2 regions of the Simplicispira piscis genome follow, and region 2 is predicted to be linked to the other one. Evidence: riboswitches for the same ligand, from Rfam matches in the RefSeq annotation. Region 2 holds a riboswitch; the other holds the start of a gene.
What was found. Region 2 has a riboswitch for thiamine pyrophosphate ahead of thiC (phosphomethylpyrimidine synthase ThiC). Riboswitches for the same ligand answer to the same signal wherever they lie in the genome.

Region 1: another riboswitch for thiamine pyrophosphate. It lies ahead of ACYVOC_RS13110 (purine-cytosine permease family protein); the one in region 2 lies ahead of thiC (phosphomethylpyrimidine synthase ThiC).

What each region holds. Positions count from the first base shown of each region.
Region 1 covers NZ_BAAGQN010000017.1:93,790-101,542, forward strand. The annotation lists gene thiD (bifunctional hydroxymethylpyrimidine kinase/phosphomethylpyrimidine kinase) at 140-994, shown strand; gene ACYVOC_RS13105 (glutaredoxin family protein) at 1,029-1,424, opposite strand; gene ACYVOC_RS13110 (purine-cytosine permease family protein) at 1,482-2,753, opposite strand; TPP riboswitch at 2,806-2,911, opposite strand; gene ACYVOC_RS13115 (YebC/PmpR family DNA-binding transcriptional regulator) at 3,036-3,746, shown strand; gene ACYVOC_RS13120 (DnaJ domain-containing protein) at 3,755-4,039, shown strand; gene ACYVOC_RS13125 (hypothetical protein) at 4,036-4,602, shown strand; gene ACYVOC_RS13130 (hypothetical protein) at 4,615-5,361, shown strand; gene ACYVOC_RS13135 (hypothetical protein) at 5,361-6,632, shown strand; gene ACYVOC_RS13140 (NAD(P)/FAD-dependent oxidoreductase) at 7,420-7,753, opposite strand, start outside.
Region 2 covers NZ_BAAGQN010000007.1:364,896-372,648, forward strand. The annotation lists gene lpxC (UDP-3-O-acyl-N-acetylglucosamine deacetylase) at 1-814, shown strand, start outside; gene ACYVOC_RS05100 (hypothetical protein) at 839-1,015, shown strand; TPP riboswitch at 1,045-1,164, shown strand; gene thiC (phosphomethylpyrimidine synthase ThiC) at 1,273-3,168, shown strand; gene ACYVOC_RS05110 (methyl-accepting chemotaxis protein) at 3,347-5,014, shown strand; gene ACYVOC_RS05115 (histidine phosphatase family protein) at 5,007-5,591, opposite strand; gene cobS (adenosylcobinamide-GDP ribazoletransferase) at 5,588-6,403, opposite strand; gene ilvA (threonine ammonia-lyase, biosynthetic) at 6,467-7,753, opposite strand, start outside.

The DNA.
Region 1 (7,753 bases), on a different contig from region 2:
CGTAAGCGGCAATTACAGCACAACGCCGATTCCCCTGGCTTGATGTGGCGCATGCGCAGGCCTCGGATCTGGCGTTGGTTCCCCGGGGTTGTGGGGGGTGACGGCAGGGGCGCTTTGGGTTTCCGGGATAATTTTCGCCATGACGCACACAGCACCCCTTTCTGCACAGGCTCCCCGCTACGCCCGCGTGCTCTCCATTGCCGGGTCAGACAGTGGCGGTGGCGCCGGTATCCAGGCCGACCTGAAAACCTTCAGCGCCCTGGGCTGTTATGGCATGACCGCCATTACCGCCATCACCGCGCAAAACACGCAGGGCGTGCGCGCCATCCACGGCGTGCCGCCCGAGATGCTGCGCGCACAGATCGAGGCCGTGGTGGAAGACATTGGCGTCGATGCCGTGAAGATCGGCATGCTGCATTCGCCCGAAGTGGTGGCCGTGGTGGCCGATGCCCTGCGGCGCTACCAACTGCTGCATGTGGTGCTCGACCCGGTCATGGTGGCCACCAGCGGCGACCGCTTGATGGCCGACGAGACCGTACAGGTGCTGGTGCGTGAACTGTTCCCGCTGGCCACCGTGGTGACCCCCAACCTCGACGAAGCGGCGCTGCTACTGGGCCGCGCCATCCCGGGCATCGAGGCATTGGACGATGCTGCCCGCGCTTTGCTGGCGCTGGGCGCGCCCGCTGTGCTGCTCAAAGGCGGGCACTTGCCGGGTGATGAGGTGGTGGACGTGCTCGCGCTGCCGGGCGGCACCCTCCAATACCTGCGATCGCCGCGCATTGCCACGCACAACGGCCACGGCACGGGCTGCACGCTGTCGTCTGCCATCGCCGCGCATCTGGCCTTGGGCCATGCGCTGCCCGAGGCCGTGGCGCTGGCGCGCGCGTATATTTTGGGCGCTATCCAGGCAGGTGCGGCCGTGCGTACCGGCAAGGGCCACGGCCCACTCAACCACGGTTATGCGCCCATGGCGCAGCGTGTCATCCAGGGCTGACTGTCAAGGATTTTTGCGCCCGTCTCAGGCGGCCTCAGGTCACCTGTGCGAACTGGCTGCGCAAGTAGCTGATGATTTCTTTGGAGTCGTAGAGCCAGCGGCTGTTGCCTGCTTTGTCGGTGATCTTCAGGCAAGGTACCTTGGCCTGGCCGCCTTGCTGCACCAGTGCAGTCCTGTCGGGGCCTTCCGGCTGCGCGTCCACTTTGGCGACCGTCAAGGACAGGCGGCGCATTTCTTGGCGCACCTTGATGCAAAAAGGGCAGGTTTTGTACTGGTACAGCGCCAGGCCCTTGCATGCCTGGTCAACGGCTTCCTGCCCTGCCTGAGAGCGCACGATGCCTTTGGGGCGGGTCAGTGCCTCCTTGAGAAGCATGACCGGACCCAGGACAATGCGCAGGGTCTTGAAAAAGAATCGGATAAAAGATTTCATGGGCCATTCTAGGCAAGCCAAGTGGGCACACCACGGTATGCCCGAGACACGGGTCGTTCAGCGGCGTGGACGGGTTGCGTAGGCCAGCACAAAGCTTACGGCCAGCGTGGGCAGGGCCGAGCCCAGCACGGGGGCGAACTTTGGTAGCAGGTGGTAGAAAGCGATGCCCGCCAGCCAGATCACAATGGGCGCCGCGTGCGCCTTGCCTGCGGCCTGCAGCGCTGAAGCGGCATTGGCGCCAAAAGCCAGGCGCCCCAGAATCACGCCAAACAGCGGCACGAATACCGAGCTGAGCATGAGCAAAAACGGCTCCAGGCTGTGCATGGGCAGCACCAGCGCCATGAGCGTACAGACCACTGCCACGACCAGGCCCCACTGGCGCACGCTCCAGCGCGGCAATAGGCTGTGGGCCGAAACAGCGCCCGAATAGGTGTCGCCATAAGCGTTGTCTACCTCGTCAATCAATATCAGCGACAGCGCGATCAGCCCGCCCTGCGCCAGCAGCAGCGCGGTCACCAGGTCCTGGCTGGGCAACGTCAAGGCGACGAGCACCCCCAGCGCGTAACACCACACATTGGCCAGCGCGTAGCCCAGCCAGGTGCCCCGCAACGCAGTGCCGCCACTGCGGCCATGGCGCGCATAGTCAGCCACCAACGGTAGCCACGAAATAGGCATGGCAATCACCAGGTCCAGCGCGGGCATCACGCCCATGCCGCCTTCGCCGCGCCGCTGCCACAACTGCTCGAACCCCTGCGCCTGGGCCAAGCCCAGGAACTGCCAGCTCAGCCACAGCAGCGACAACACCACCAGCGGCAATGCCACGCGGGCAATGATGCGGCGCACCAGCTGCACCATTGAGCCGCTGATCAACAGCGTGATCACGCCGCCCCAGAGCAGCGTAGCCAGCATCGGCCAGTAGGTCGCTGCCATGGCACCTGACTGGCGCCCGATGGACACCGTGGCGTCGCGCATCACCACCAGCTCAAAGCTGCCCCAGCCAATCAACTGCACGATGTTCAGCACAATCGGAAGGCGCGCAAACGCGCGGCCATAGACCGCGTGCATCAGCCCGGCGCTGGCCAGCCCGCTGTCGCAGCCAATCTTTGCCACCCAGCCCAGCAGCCCGGCTCCGATGATGGAGCCCGCCACAATGGCCAGTACCGCCTCTTGCGTGCCCAGCGCGGGCATCAGGTAGGCGCCCACCTGCATGACCAGCAGGCCCACGCCCAGGCTGAACCACAGAGAGGCATGGTCGTGCCAGCGGAAAACGCGCTGCGCGCTGGATACGGGGGTCAGCGCTTCGTTGGTGGAAGCGGTTGCGGTGTTCATGCGGACTCCTTGGCAGCATCGGTGCAAGAAAGACCCGGGCCACGCGGTCGGTGGGCGTTAGAACGGGCTTCCCTGCGCGAGGATGATCTCAATCAGGTTCAAAGGGACTCTCTCAGCCCGCGCGCCAATATCGGCGTGGGGCACCCCTAGCGAATGCACCAGTCTTGCGGTGGTGCGGGGCGGATTCTAGCGGCAGTGGTAATCTCTTGGGTTTTGCCCGGGGTTTCCCTGCGCAGCGCCGTGCGCGCGCGGGTGCGCCCCAGGATCAGCCAAGGAACTCGCATGGGTGCGCAATGGAAAGCAAAGGGCAAGGCGCAGGCCGCCGACGCCCGCGGAAAGCTGTTTGGCAAGCTGGCCAAGGAAATCATGGTCGCTGCGCGCGGCGGTGCCGACCCGGCGGGCAACTCCAAGCTGCGCCTGGTGCTCGAGCAAGCGCGCAAGGTCTCCATGCCCAAAGACACGTTGGACCGCGCCATCAAAAAGGGCGCCGGCATTGGCGGCGATGCGGCCAGTTTCGAGCATGTGGTGTACGAGGGGTTTGCCCCGCACCAGGTTGCGGTGATGGTCGAATGCCTGACCGACAACGTCAAGCGCACGGCGCCTGAAATGCGCGTGCTGTTTCGCAAGGGCCAGCTCGGTACCTCGGGCTCGGTCGCCTGGGACTTTGACCATGTGGGCATGATTGAGGCCGAACCCGCGGCTGCCGGTGCCGATGCCGAAATGGCCGCCATCGAAGCCGGTGCGCAAGACCTTGAACCCGGCGAAGAAGAGGGCCAAACCCTGTTCTGGACCGATCCAGCCGACCTGGACACTGTGAGCCGCGCCCTGCCTGCGCACGGTTTTACCGTGCTCTCGGTCAAGCTGGGCTACCGGCCCAAGAACCCGGTCAACCCTGCCAGCCTGAGTGCTGAGGCGCTGGAGGAGGTCGAAGCCTTCCTTGCGGCCATCGACGCCAACGACGACGTACAAAACGTGTACGCCGCACTGGGCTGATCGGGCCGATGCAAGGCGACCACTACGCCGCCCTGGGCCTTGCGGCCAACGCCACGCTGGCCGACATCAAGCGGGCGTTTCGGCAAAAGGCCTCGTACTATCACCCTGACCGCAACACAGCGGCTGACGCAGCCTTGCGTTTTCGCGAGGTGCAACAAGCCTACGACGTGCTCTCGGACCCCGAGCGCCGCCAGCAATACGACGACAACCGCCGCCGCAACCTGCTCGACGACCCTTTGCAAACCGCAACGGAAATCTGGCAGGCCTTCGTGCGTGAACGCAATCTTCCATGAAACTCTCTCGCTACTTCTCCGACTTGCGCAAAGCCTACGAGGCCGAGCTCGATGACCTGACCTCTGATTCCGAAGGCAAGGATGTATTAACGAAGCGCCTTGCCGCCAAGCGCAGCGAAATCGGCTTCCTGGTGCAGATGCTGGACTACAGCCCCGAAATGGTGGCCGTGGTTTTCCACCGCGCATTTCGTTTTCCCAAGCTGGCAGCCATGCAGCGATTGCTGACATTACCGCCCGAGGCACTGCCTACATGGCCGGAACTGGCGGGCGCCGTGGCCCTCGAACCCTGGGCGGAACCTGTGGCGCTCAAAGTGCTGGCAGAGCCCGGCGGCGCGACTTTCATGACCGTGGCCGCCTGCCTGGAGTACCTGCACGCCCACGGGTTTGGCCCTGCCGACGCCGCACAAGACACACCGGATGACGAAGAAGCTCGCAACAGCGACGAGGGCGACGACGGCGACGGCCTGAGCGCCGACGACGCCAGCGACCCGCCAGATGGCCGCTCGCTCGACGAAGCCGGCGCCGACTGGCTCGCAGACCAAGGTTTCGAGCGCAAGGACTGACACCGAGAACGTATGAACCACCTGGCATTGATTGAAAAAACCACCAGTCTGATCGCGGCTGGCGACATCGTGGGCGCCGAGAGCGCGCTGGCCGACCTGGCCGATGAGGAGGGCGACCGTGCGCTGATGGTTGTGCTCGACCAGCTCGCGCCCAAAGATGTGCTGGCCGTGATGCGGGAGTACGACAGCTCCAAGGCGTCCGTCGTGAACATGCTGGTCACACCCGAGCAGTTCGCCCGCGCCATGGTGCTGGAGAAACAGTACAAAGATCTAACGCACCAGCACTTGCGCAGCATGGTTAACGCCGTCGTCTTTCGTGAAGACGCCGACCCGTTGGATTTTTTGAACGCCATCGGCGACCTGGACGGCGGCGCCGAAGCCCTGGCCAACTACTTCACCGAAAAATGGAGCCGCATTGAGGCTTTTGCCCGTACCGGTGTTTTTGAAGCCACCGAAGACTACGGCCTGATGCTGAGTGACGATGAGCTGCTCGCGTCGGGCTACGTGCGCCCGCGCGTCGAGCTGGACGAAGTGGCCGACCAGGACTGGATGCAGATGGCCTGGCTGCTGCGCTACGAGTGCCGCGACCTGTTTATTGAAATGCTCTTGGTGCTGCGTGCCAAAGCCCGCGCGCACGACCTGGGCGAAGGTGACGAGCAGCCCGAGGAAGAGGACGACGGCAAGTTCGAGACCAGCGAGACCGACCGCGGCAACGTCACACCGGCAGCGCGCACCTCTGACGAAGAATCGGCCATCTGATGCCTGGCAGCCGTTCGCACGAAGCACCGCCGCAGGCGCTGGCCCTGCACGACGCACGCTCGTTTTTCGAGCGCGCGCTGGCGCACGGCGTTAACCACGGCATTCTGGGGGCCGAAAAGCTCGCCGCCCTGCATGCGGAGGCTCCCAAGGGCATGGTGCAGATAGCGCGCTACTTCGGCAGCGAGTTTTTGCGGCCCGAACTGGAACGTGCGCGCGAGCGCATCGTCAACTTCGTCAGTCTGCATTTGCAGGATGCGTCGGGCGGTGACCTCGCACAGGCAGCGCAACTGCTCGCCACGCATTCGCTGCTGTCGCGCTCCAAAGCCGGCACCGACATGCTGCGCGCCCTGATTGCCCTGCCCGAGAGCACCCACTTTGGCATGCAGGGCCAGGACGAGGCCCAGGTCTCGTTGCTGGCGCTGTGGTCGCTGCGCAGCTATGCCCAGTACCGTGAAGAACTGGCGCGGCGCAGCCGCATTGGCGAGGTGGTGCAGGCAGCGCTGTGGATTGCCAGCCACTACCAGCTGGACGACGAAGCGCTGGAAGAGGGCGGCGCCGACGCCGAAGGCGTGCTGCGCACCGCCCTGGCCCTGCACGCCCTGGCCCCGCGCAGCACCGAGTGGCCAAGCGCGGCGACGTTTCAGAAATTGCTTGCTGCCCGCCGCAAGGCAGGCAAAGCCGTTGTGGGTGCTGACGCGCTCGCGGTGCCCAAAGGGCTGCCGCCCGCGTTGCACGCCGTGGTAGATGCGCAAAAACCGGTCGTGCTGGCCGATTTGCAGAAGCTTCTCGACCCCGCTCGCCCGATTGCACCGCTGCTGCGCCCCATGACTGCGCTGCGCCACCGCTACTTTTTGCTCGAAGATCCGTTGGGCGAGGTGGACGAATACCTGCGCGCGGCCGCATCGCAGCCGGGCGATGAGGCGTCCCCCGCCGCCGCCAGCAAAACCTGGCAACGCGCGACACTGGGCGAGCAAGACGAAGCCGCGTTGCTCACCCTGTTCCTGTGCCTGGCCACGGGCGTGCCCAAGAAAACACTGCTGCCCGAAAAAGCCGCCAAAACCCTGGTGCGCAAGCTGCGCAGCAAAGGCTGGCAGCCAGAACTGGCCGACGCCTTCATCCGTGCACACGCCCCCGAAGTGCACCGCGCCGACTACCTGGCGCTGTGGCAAGGCTTTGTTTCTGAAGCCCGTGCCACGCTGCAAGACGACCACGACTACGGTTTGGGCGACGCACTGGCGTTGCTGCGGCGCGAGTGCCATGTCAGCGACTGAACCAAAAGCTCATTTTCTGATAGCTTATAACGCTTATCCAGTAAGCGTTATAAGCCATTTTTATCCTGTTATCGGTATGCGCGCCTGTGCACTACAGGGCAGCAGTGCGTCTCGCCAGCTTGTGTTCTGTGGAGAGGGTGACGATGGGATTGCTGCCGGGCACGGCTGTGTGCGGCGCTGCGCTGGGTGTGTGTTCACCCGCGGTGTGGATACCCCGGTGGCTGTCGAATGGGAGGATCGCCGACGGCAAATCGGCCGCAGCAGTCCATTTTTGGCTTCGCCGCGCTCCGAGAACACCGTTTTCCCGCACCATGGCCGGGCTATAGTGTAGAAAATCCGGAAAAAAAGGTGCTTGTGGGGGCTGATTTTGGTGAAACCTTTGGCGTTCGCCATTAGTGCTCCGGGCCGGACGGTCTTCTAGTCCAAGAACCCGCCGCTCTTCCAGGATCGCTATCTTGAGAGAAGCGAGACGTGAGCTCTCTCGAATGGGCGGTTTTGTGTCAGGCATTTTGGTACTCCAACATTGATTGACCGGGGCTTGGTGATCGTGCACGGCACCTGTGCGGGCATCCGAGCGATCACGGCAAAAGCCTCTGTAAGCAAGTCTGCACAAGCATCGTCCATGGATGTGTTTTTGTCCGTGCGGTAGCGAACGGATAGCAGCCGGAATTGGCCGGTGCCTTCATCCGCGAGCACGCTCCCGAAGGGCATCGTGCAGATTGCCTGGTGCTGTGTAAGCGGCCAGCCACCGAGGACTCTGAACCCCGCCATAGGCGCGAGTCCTTTATCAGTCGTCCGCTCCCCCGACCCCCAAATACCCCTGCAACCTCGCGCTGCTGGTCGTGTACTCCAGCGGCAGCTTGTGCCCCGCCAGCCATTCCGCCGCGCCGAAGGCGGCCAGGGTGGCTTCGTGGAAGCCGCTCAGGATGAGCTTGCGCTTGCCGGGGTAGGTGATGGCGTCGCCCACGGCGTAGATGCCGGGCACGTTGGTGGCGAAGGTGGCGGGGTCCACCACGAGCTGTTTGCGCTCCAGTGCCAGGCCCCATTCGGCGACAGGGCCCAGGCGGGGTACCAGGCCCAGGCGCACGAGCAGCAGGTCCAGCGGCAGGCGCAGCGGCGTG
Region 2 (7,753 bases):
CGTGTTCCGTCGTGTCGATTTACCCGAGCCGGTGGACATTCCGGTATCCACCCAGGCCGTGACGGACACGCGCATGGCGTCCACCATTTCGTCGGGCAGCGCCTGCGTGCATACGGTCGAGCACCTCATGTCAGCGTGTGCCGGGCTGGGGGTGGACAACCTGTATGTAGACATCACCGCAGAGGAAGTGCCCATCCTGGACGGGTCGTCGGCTTCTTTTGTTTTCCTGCTGCAAAGTGCGGGCATCGTTCTGCAAAACGCCCCTAGGCGCTTCATTCGGGTCAAAGAGCCCATAGAAATTCGCCAGGGCGAGGGTGTGCACACCAAGTGGGCGCGACTCGACCCCTACCACGGCTACAAGCTGCGGTTTGAAATTGACTTTGCCCATCCGGCCGTCGATTCCACGGGGCAATCCGTCGAATTTGACTTGGGCCAAGGCCAATACAGCCGCGACATTGCCCGCGCGCGCACCTTCGGCTTCACCAAGGACGTGGAAATGATGCGTGCCAACGGGCTGGCATTGGGTGGTGGCATGGACAACGCCATCGTCATGGACGACTACAAAGTGCTCAATGCCGACGGCCTGCGTTATGACGACGAGTTCGCCAAGCACAAGATATTGGACGCCATGGGCGACCTGTACCTGGTGGGTAAGCCGCTGCTGGCGGCTTACAGCGCCTTCCGCTCGGGCCATGCGCTCAACAACCTGCTGCTGCGCGAACTCGAAGCCCATCCCGATGCCTGGGAAATCGTCACCTTCGAGAACGAACGCCTGGCCCCTGCCGGTTTTGCGCAGCCGGTGCGCGCCTGGTAGCGCCAACCCACAAGCCTCCCGCGTATGCTGCTGTTTCGCTGGATCGTCATGCTGTTGCTGCTCGTAGCGGCGCTGTGCTTTGCGTTTTATGCCGGTACCGGCCGGGCGCGGTACAAGCAGCTGGGTTTTGTTGTGCTCAAGTGGACCATGATTGCCGCAGGAGTTTTCTTTGCCGTGCTCATCCTGGAGCGCGGCTTCTGACGCTGTGAACTGTTTCTCGGCCTATACTCGCCCCTGCTCCGGGGTGTGCTGATGCGCTGAGATGCCGGGGGTCTGGAAACAGGCTCCCTGGCGAACCCGACGAACTTGATCCGGTTCATACCGGCGGAAGAAGAGCCGACCTCCTTGTCTGCGTGCATGTCCCATCGGGCGCGTACGCCGTCCACAGACGCCATCCGTGTCTATGGGAGCGCAGGTCCAGTCCGGAGCATCCATCCACCGGACCTAGGAGACCTGCCATGAACGCCCCCGAACCCCTTGCCCGTGAATCCTTCGCCAGCTTGCTGGCACGCGCCCGCGACCCCTTTCCTGCATCGCGCAAGGCCTACATTGCAGGCGCCCTGCACCCCGACCTGCGTGTGCCGGTGCGCGATATTGCGCTCACCAATGGTGAGCAGGTCAGCGTGTACGACACCTCGGGCCCTTACACCGATCCGCAGGCGCAGATCGACGTGCGCAAGGGCCTCGCCAGTGTGCGTGGCCGCTGGATCGAGGCGCGTGGCGACACAGAGGGCTACCAGGGTCGCCCATCCGTGGCACTGGACGACGGCAGCAAAAGCGAAGATGCGGTGCGCCTGGCCACGCTGCGCGCAGAAGCTGCGGCATTGCAACGCCAGCCCCTGCGCGCCAAAAGGGGTGCCAACGTCACGCAGATGCACTATGCGCGGCGCGGCATCATCACGCCCGAGATGGAGTACGTCGCCCTCCGCGAAAACGGTAAACGCGAGTGGATGGCGCAATACCAGCAAGACTTAGCGCGCGAGCAGCGCCTGGCGGGCAACCCCATGGGCGCGATGATCCCGAAAATCATCACCCCCGAATTCGTGCGCGACGAAGTGGCGCGCGGCCGCGCCATCATTCCGGCCAACATCAACCACCCCGAAGTCGAGCCCATGGCCATTGGGCGCAACTTCCTGGTCAAGATCAACGCCAATATCGGCAACTCGGCCGTCACGTCGAGCATCGAGGAAGAGGTGGAAAAACTCGTCTGGGCCATCCGCTGGGGCGCCGACAACGTGATGGACCTGTCCACCGGCAAGAACATCCACACCACACGCGACTGGATCGTGCGCAACTCGCCCGTGCCCATCGGCACGGTGCCGATCTACCAGGCGCTGGAGAAGGTGGGCGGCATCGCCGAAGACCTCACCTGGGAAATCTTCCGTGACACGCTGATCGAGCAGGCCGAGCAGGGCGTGGACTACTTCACCATCCACGCCGGCGTGCGCCTGGCCTACATCCACCTCACGGCGGCGCGGCGCACCGGCATCGTCTCGCGCGGCGGCTCCATCATGGCCAAGTGGTGCATGGCGCACCACCGCGAGAGTTTTCTGTACGAGCACTTCGAGGACATCTGCGACATCATGAAGGCGTACGACGTGTCGTTCAGCCTGGGCGACGGCCTGCGGCCCGGCTGCGCGTCCGACGCCAACGACGAGGCCCAGTTTGCCGAACTGCACACGCTGGGCGAGCTGACCCAGGTGGCGTGGAAGCACGATGTGCAGACCATGATCGAAGGCCCCGGCCACGTGCCCATGCACATGATCCAGGCCAACATGACCGAGCAGCTCAAGACCTGCCACGAGGCACCGTTCTACACCCTGGGCCCGCTGACGATCGACATCGCACCGGGTTACGACCACATTGCCTCGGCCATCGGCGCCGCCATGATCGGCTGGATGGGCACGGCCATGCTGTGCTACGTGACGCCCAAGGAACACCTGGGCCTGCCCGACCGCGACGACGTCAAGCAGGGCATCATCGCCTACAAGATCGCGGCCCACGCCGCCGATGTGGCCAAGGGCCACCCGGGCGCGCGCTCACGCGACGATGCCCTGAGCCAGGCGCGCTTCGACTTTCGTTGGCAGGACCAGTTCAACCTGGGCCTGGACCCGGAGACGGCGCAGGAATACCACGACGAGACGCTGCCCAAGGACTCGGCCAAGGTGGCGCATTTCTGCTCCATGTGCGGCCCCAAATTTTGCTCGATGAAGATCACGCAGGAAGTGCGTGAATTCGCTGCGCAGAAAGGCGTTGCGGAGGGCGAGGCGCTCACGCAGGGAATGGCAGCCAAGGCCGAAGAGTTCCAGAAAACTGGGGGACGCCTGTACGTCCCGCTGCACCCGGTGGCGTGACGCAGTCGCCACCCGCGGCGGTGGCTTGCCGATGTGCCGCTGTCGCAGGCGGTGAATACCCTGTGCGTGACCTGTTACAGCCTCGCTTATATTCATTACAAATGCAGCCCACAAGGCTGCGGGCGGGGCATGGCCACAAGGCGGGTGCCCGTGAATACCATTTTCTGGAAGGGGAGCCATGAACGCTCTGGGCCGTTTGTCGATCCGTGCACGTCTGTACTTCAGCACGATTTTTTCCCTGGTTCTGCTGGTCGTGCTCGGAGGCATGGGCTATGTGGCGCTGGACCGCACCCGCGACACCGTGCAGGATTTGTTCGCGCACCGCGTGCAGACGCTCACCGACATGTCCGACCTGCGCACCACCTTGGGTGATCTGCGTCGCATCGAAAAAGACATCATCATCAATTTCAACAACAGCGTTGAAGTGGCGTCGATGCGCGAGCGTTGGGCTGCCACGCTGACCTCGTTGCGCAAAAGCCTGGATGCCGTGCGGCAGGTGCAGGCGGCCGATGCGGAGTTTGTCGGTGTGATCGACAAGGTGCTGGACGAGGTCAAACAGTACGAGACAGGCATCAGCCCCATCTTCGAACAGATCGAAGGCGCCATGCTGGATGGAGCGGGTGGCGGGGCCTACGCCAACCGTTTGAAAAGCCACACGGAGAACGCCGACAAGCTGATGAGTGATTTGGCAGCCGGTGCACGCATCCGCATGGACGAGGCGCGGCAAGGGGTGGACACGCGCACGGCCTCCATGTCAGTGTTGATCGGTGTTGCCCTGCTGCTGGGGCTGGCGGTGCTCATCCCCATCACCTTCTTCAGTGTGCGTTCCATCACCCAGTCGCTCGAACTGGCGCGCAGGCTGGCCGAACGCATTGCCGGTGGCGATCTCTCGCGCGACGTGCAGGTCCAGCAGCAAGACGAGGTGGGCCAGTTGGTCATGGCTATGGGCCGCATGCAGGAGGCGCTGCGTGGGCTGGTGCGCCAGGTGCAGGATGCCGCAGGCAACATCTCCACCGCCAGCGGCGAAATTGCCAGCGGTAACCACGACCTGAGCCACCGTACCGAGCAGACGGCGGCCAACCTGGAAGAAACCTCGTCGTCCATGGAGCTATTGACCAGCACCGTGCAGCAAAGCGCTGAATCCTCGCGCCATGCCAATGATTTTGCCAATTCAGCGGCCGAAGTGGCAGGGCGGGGCGGCGCGGTTGTGGCCCAGGTAGTGAGCACCATGGAGCAAATCACCACCAGCTCGCGCAAGATCGCCGACATCACCGGTGTGATCGATGGCATCGCGTTCCAGACCAACATTCTGGCGCTCAACGCCGCTGTGGAGGCCGCCCGTGCGGGCGAGCAGGGCCGCGGCTTTGCGGTGGTGGCCAGCGAGGTGCGTAGCCTGGCGGGCCGCAGTGCCGAGGCCGCCAAGGAAATCAAGGCCTTGATCGGTGCCTCGGTCGAGCGCGTGGAAGACGGTGCGCGCCTGGTGGGCCAGGCTGGTGAGACCATGACCGAAATTGTGGGCAGTGTGCGCCGCGTTACGGACATCATCGGCGAAATCACTGCATCGACCGCCGAACAGCGCGACAACATTACCCAAATCAGCCAGGCGGTGCGCCAGCTGGACCAGATGACGCAGCAGAACGCGGCTCTGGTGGAGCAGTCCACCGCCGCTTCCGAGTCGCTGCGCGAGCAGGCGCGTGGGTTGACCAGCGCGGTCAGCCAGTTCAAGCTCAGCGAAGGTGGGCAGGAAGCCGGTGCGTCGGCTGCAGGCCCGCATTCTGCATCCGCCTGGCAGGCTGCGCCGATCACGCAGTCTGTCGGTGTGGGCGCCTCGTTGCGGCTCAAATAGCCGTGTTTGCGCCGTTCAGGCGGTAACAGGCCCACTGCCCTGGCGCGGGGGCCTGCACGGGCCACTGCGCTGATGTGGGGCGCTGACCTTGTTGCCCCTGCGCACCGAGCAACCATTGCACGCAGCGCGCCACGCCGGCGTGGCTGATCCACAGGGTATCGCCGGGCTGTCGGCGTGCTTGTTGCAGTGCTGCGTGTACGCGATCCAGCATCTGTGCCAGGTTTTCACCCCCACCAGGTGGGTGGTCGACAAAACGGGCCGTCCAAGCGTCGATGTCGGCGCGTGCGATGGCATTCCAGGCCTGGCCCTCCCAGGAACCAAAATCCATTTCGACCAAACGGGCGTCTGGTGCAAACGCCATATCGGGCCGCAGCGCCTGCAGTTGGTGGGCCAGCAACGTACAGCGCTGCAGGGGCGAATGGCGTGCCTGTATGCCCATGGGCAGCATCTTGGCCAGGCGTTGGGCGCTGGCAGCGCTGGTGGCGGGGTCGACCGGGGTGTCCAGCCTGCCGTAGCAGGTGCCCGGAGTCAATAGTACGGGCGCGTGCCGAGCAATCCACAGCCGTTGGGGTTTCATGCGCCGAAGCCGCGCCCCAGTGCCAGGGCGGCACCCAGGTAAAAGCCGATTTCACTGACCTGCTGCGTTGCCCCCAGGCAATCGCCCGTAAAGCCCTGCAAGCGCCGTGCGAACCAGCGCGCCATCCCGCCTGCGGCCAGGGCACTGCAGGCCATGGATGCTATTAAAAATAGAGCTGACTGCGCTTTCCACGTAAGCGCTAGAGGCAAAAAACACCATAAAAATGCGATACCGAGCGCAGACCCCGAAATCTGATCCGCCAGCGGCTTGCTTTTGGAGCGGGCCGTGTCGCCCACGTGCTCCAGGTGGCGTACCAGCAGCAGCGGCCAGAAGCGCGACAGCACATGTCCACCCACCAGTGCTGCCAGGGCGGTTGTCAGGCTGTGCGTGCCCAACAAGGCCAGCAGGCTGAGCTTGGCCAACAGGGCCAGCACCAGCGCCATGGCACCAAAGGCGCCAATGCGCGAATCTTTCATGATGTCCAGCGCACGCTCGCGGTCCTGGCTGCCGCCCAGGCCATCGGCCACGTCGGCCAGGCCATCTTCATGAAAACCCCCTGTGACCAGCACTGTGGTAATGGTGCAGAACACTGCCGCGACCAGCGGGGCCATGGGGTTGGGCGCCAGCGCCATTTGCAACGCAGCAAAGACGCCCGTGGCCACCGCAGCCACCAGCCAGCCCACGCCCGGAAAATGCGCGCTGCTGGCACGCAGCATGGCCGGGCTGTAGCCCACCCACTGCGCCAGCCGCCCCGTGACGGGGATGCGCGTGAAGAACTGCACGGCCAGCAAATAGTGGCGCAGGGTTTGCATGAATACTATAAAAATAATAGCTAATAGCGCTTGTAGAATAAGCGCTAGAATGCGTTTTGACTGCTATTTTTGTACTGCATTCCGGGATGTTTGCAGAAACAACCGGTAGGCTGGGTTCAGGGTTTCCTCGACGTATGGATAGCCCAGCGTGGCGAGGAAGGCGTCAAAGGCCGCAGCGTCGCCAGGCGGCACTTGCAGGCCCACAAGAATACGGCCGTAGTCGGCGCCCTGGTTGCGGTAGTGGAACAGGCTGATGTTCCAGGTGGGCTCCATCAGGCTCAAAAACTTGAGCAATGCTCCGGGCCGCTCGGGGAAGACAAAGCGCAGCAGGCGCTCGTCGCGCGCCAGGGCCGAGTGCCCGCCGACCAAGTGGCGCAGGTGCTCTTTGGCCAGTTCGTCGTGCGTCAGGTCCAGCGCCTCGAAACCGTGGCGGCTGAAGTTGCGCGCCAGCTTCTCGGACTCGCCTTTGCCATGGGTGGTGAGGCCCACGAAAACATGGGCGCTTGCGGCGTCGCTGATGCGGTAATTGAACTCGGTCACGTTGCGCGGGCCGCCGGGCAAGTCGCCAATCACCTCGCAAAAGCGCCGGAAGCTCCCGCGTTCCTCAGGAATGGTGACGGCCAGCAGCGCTTCGCGCTCTTCGCCCACCTCGGCCCGTTCGGCCACGAAGCGCAGGCGATCGAAGTTCATATTGGCGCCGCACAGGATGGCGGCGTAGGTCTCGCCCCGGGTCTTGTGCGTGGCAACGTACTGTTTGATGGCCGCCACAGCCAATGCGCCTGCGGGCTCGACGATGCTGCGGGTGTCCACGAACACATCCTTGATCGCCGCGCACACGGCATCGGTATCCACGGTGATGTAGCTATCGACCAGGCCGCTGGCGATGCGGAAGGTTTCCTCGCCCACCAGCTTGACGGCGGTGCCATCAGAGAACAGGCCCACATCGGCCAGCGTGACGCGCTCACCCGCCTGGATGGACTGGATCATGGCGTCTGAATCATTCATCTGCACGCCGATGACCTTGATCTCCGGGCGCACGGCCTTGATGTAATTGGCTACACCAGAAATCAGGCCGCCACCGCCAATGGCGACGAACACGGCATCCAGCCGGGTGCTGCCCAGTTTTTGCAGCTGGCGCAGGATTTCCATCGCGATGGTGCCCTGGCCAGCGATCACGTCGGGGTCATCAAACGGGTGCACGAAGCTCAGCCCCTGCTCTTGCTGCAGACGCACGGCATGGCTATAGGCGTCGGAGTAGCTGTCGCCGTGCAGCACTACCTCGCCCCCCAGGGCGCGCACTGCGTCCACCTTGAGCGCTGGCGTGGTCGTGGGCATGACTACCACGGCGCG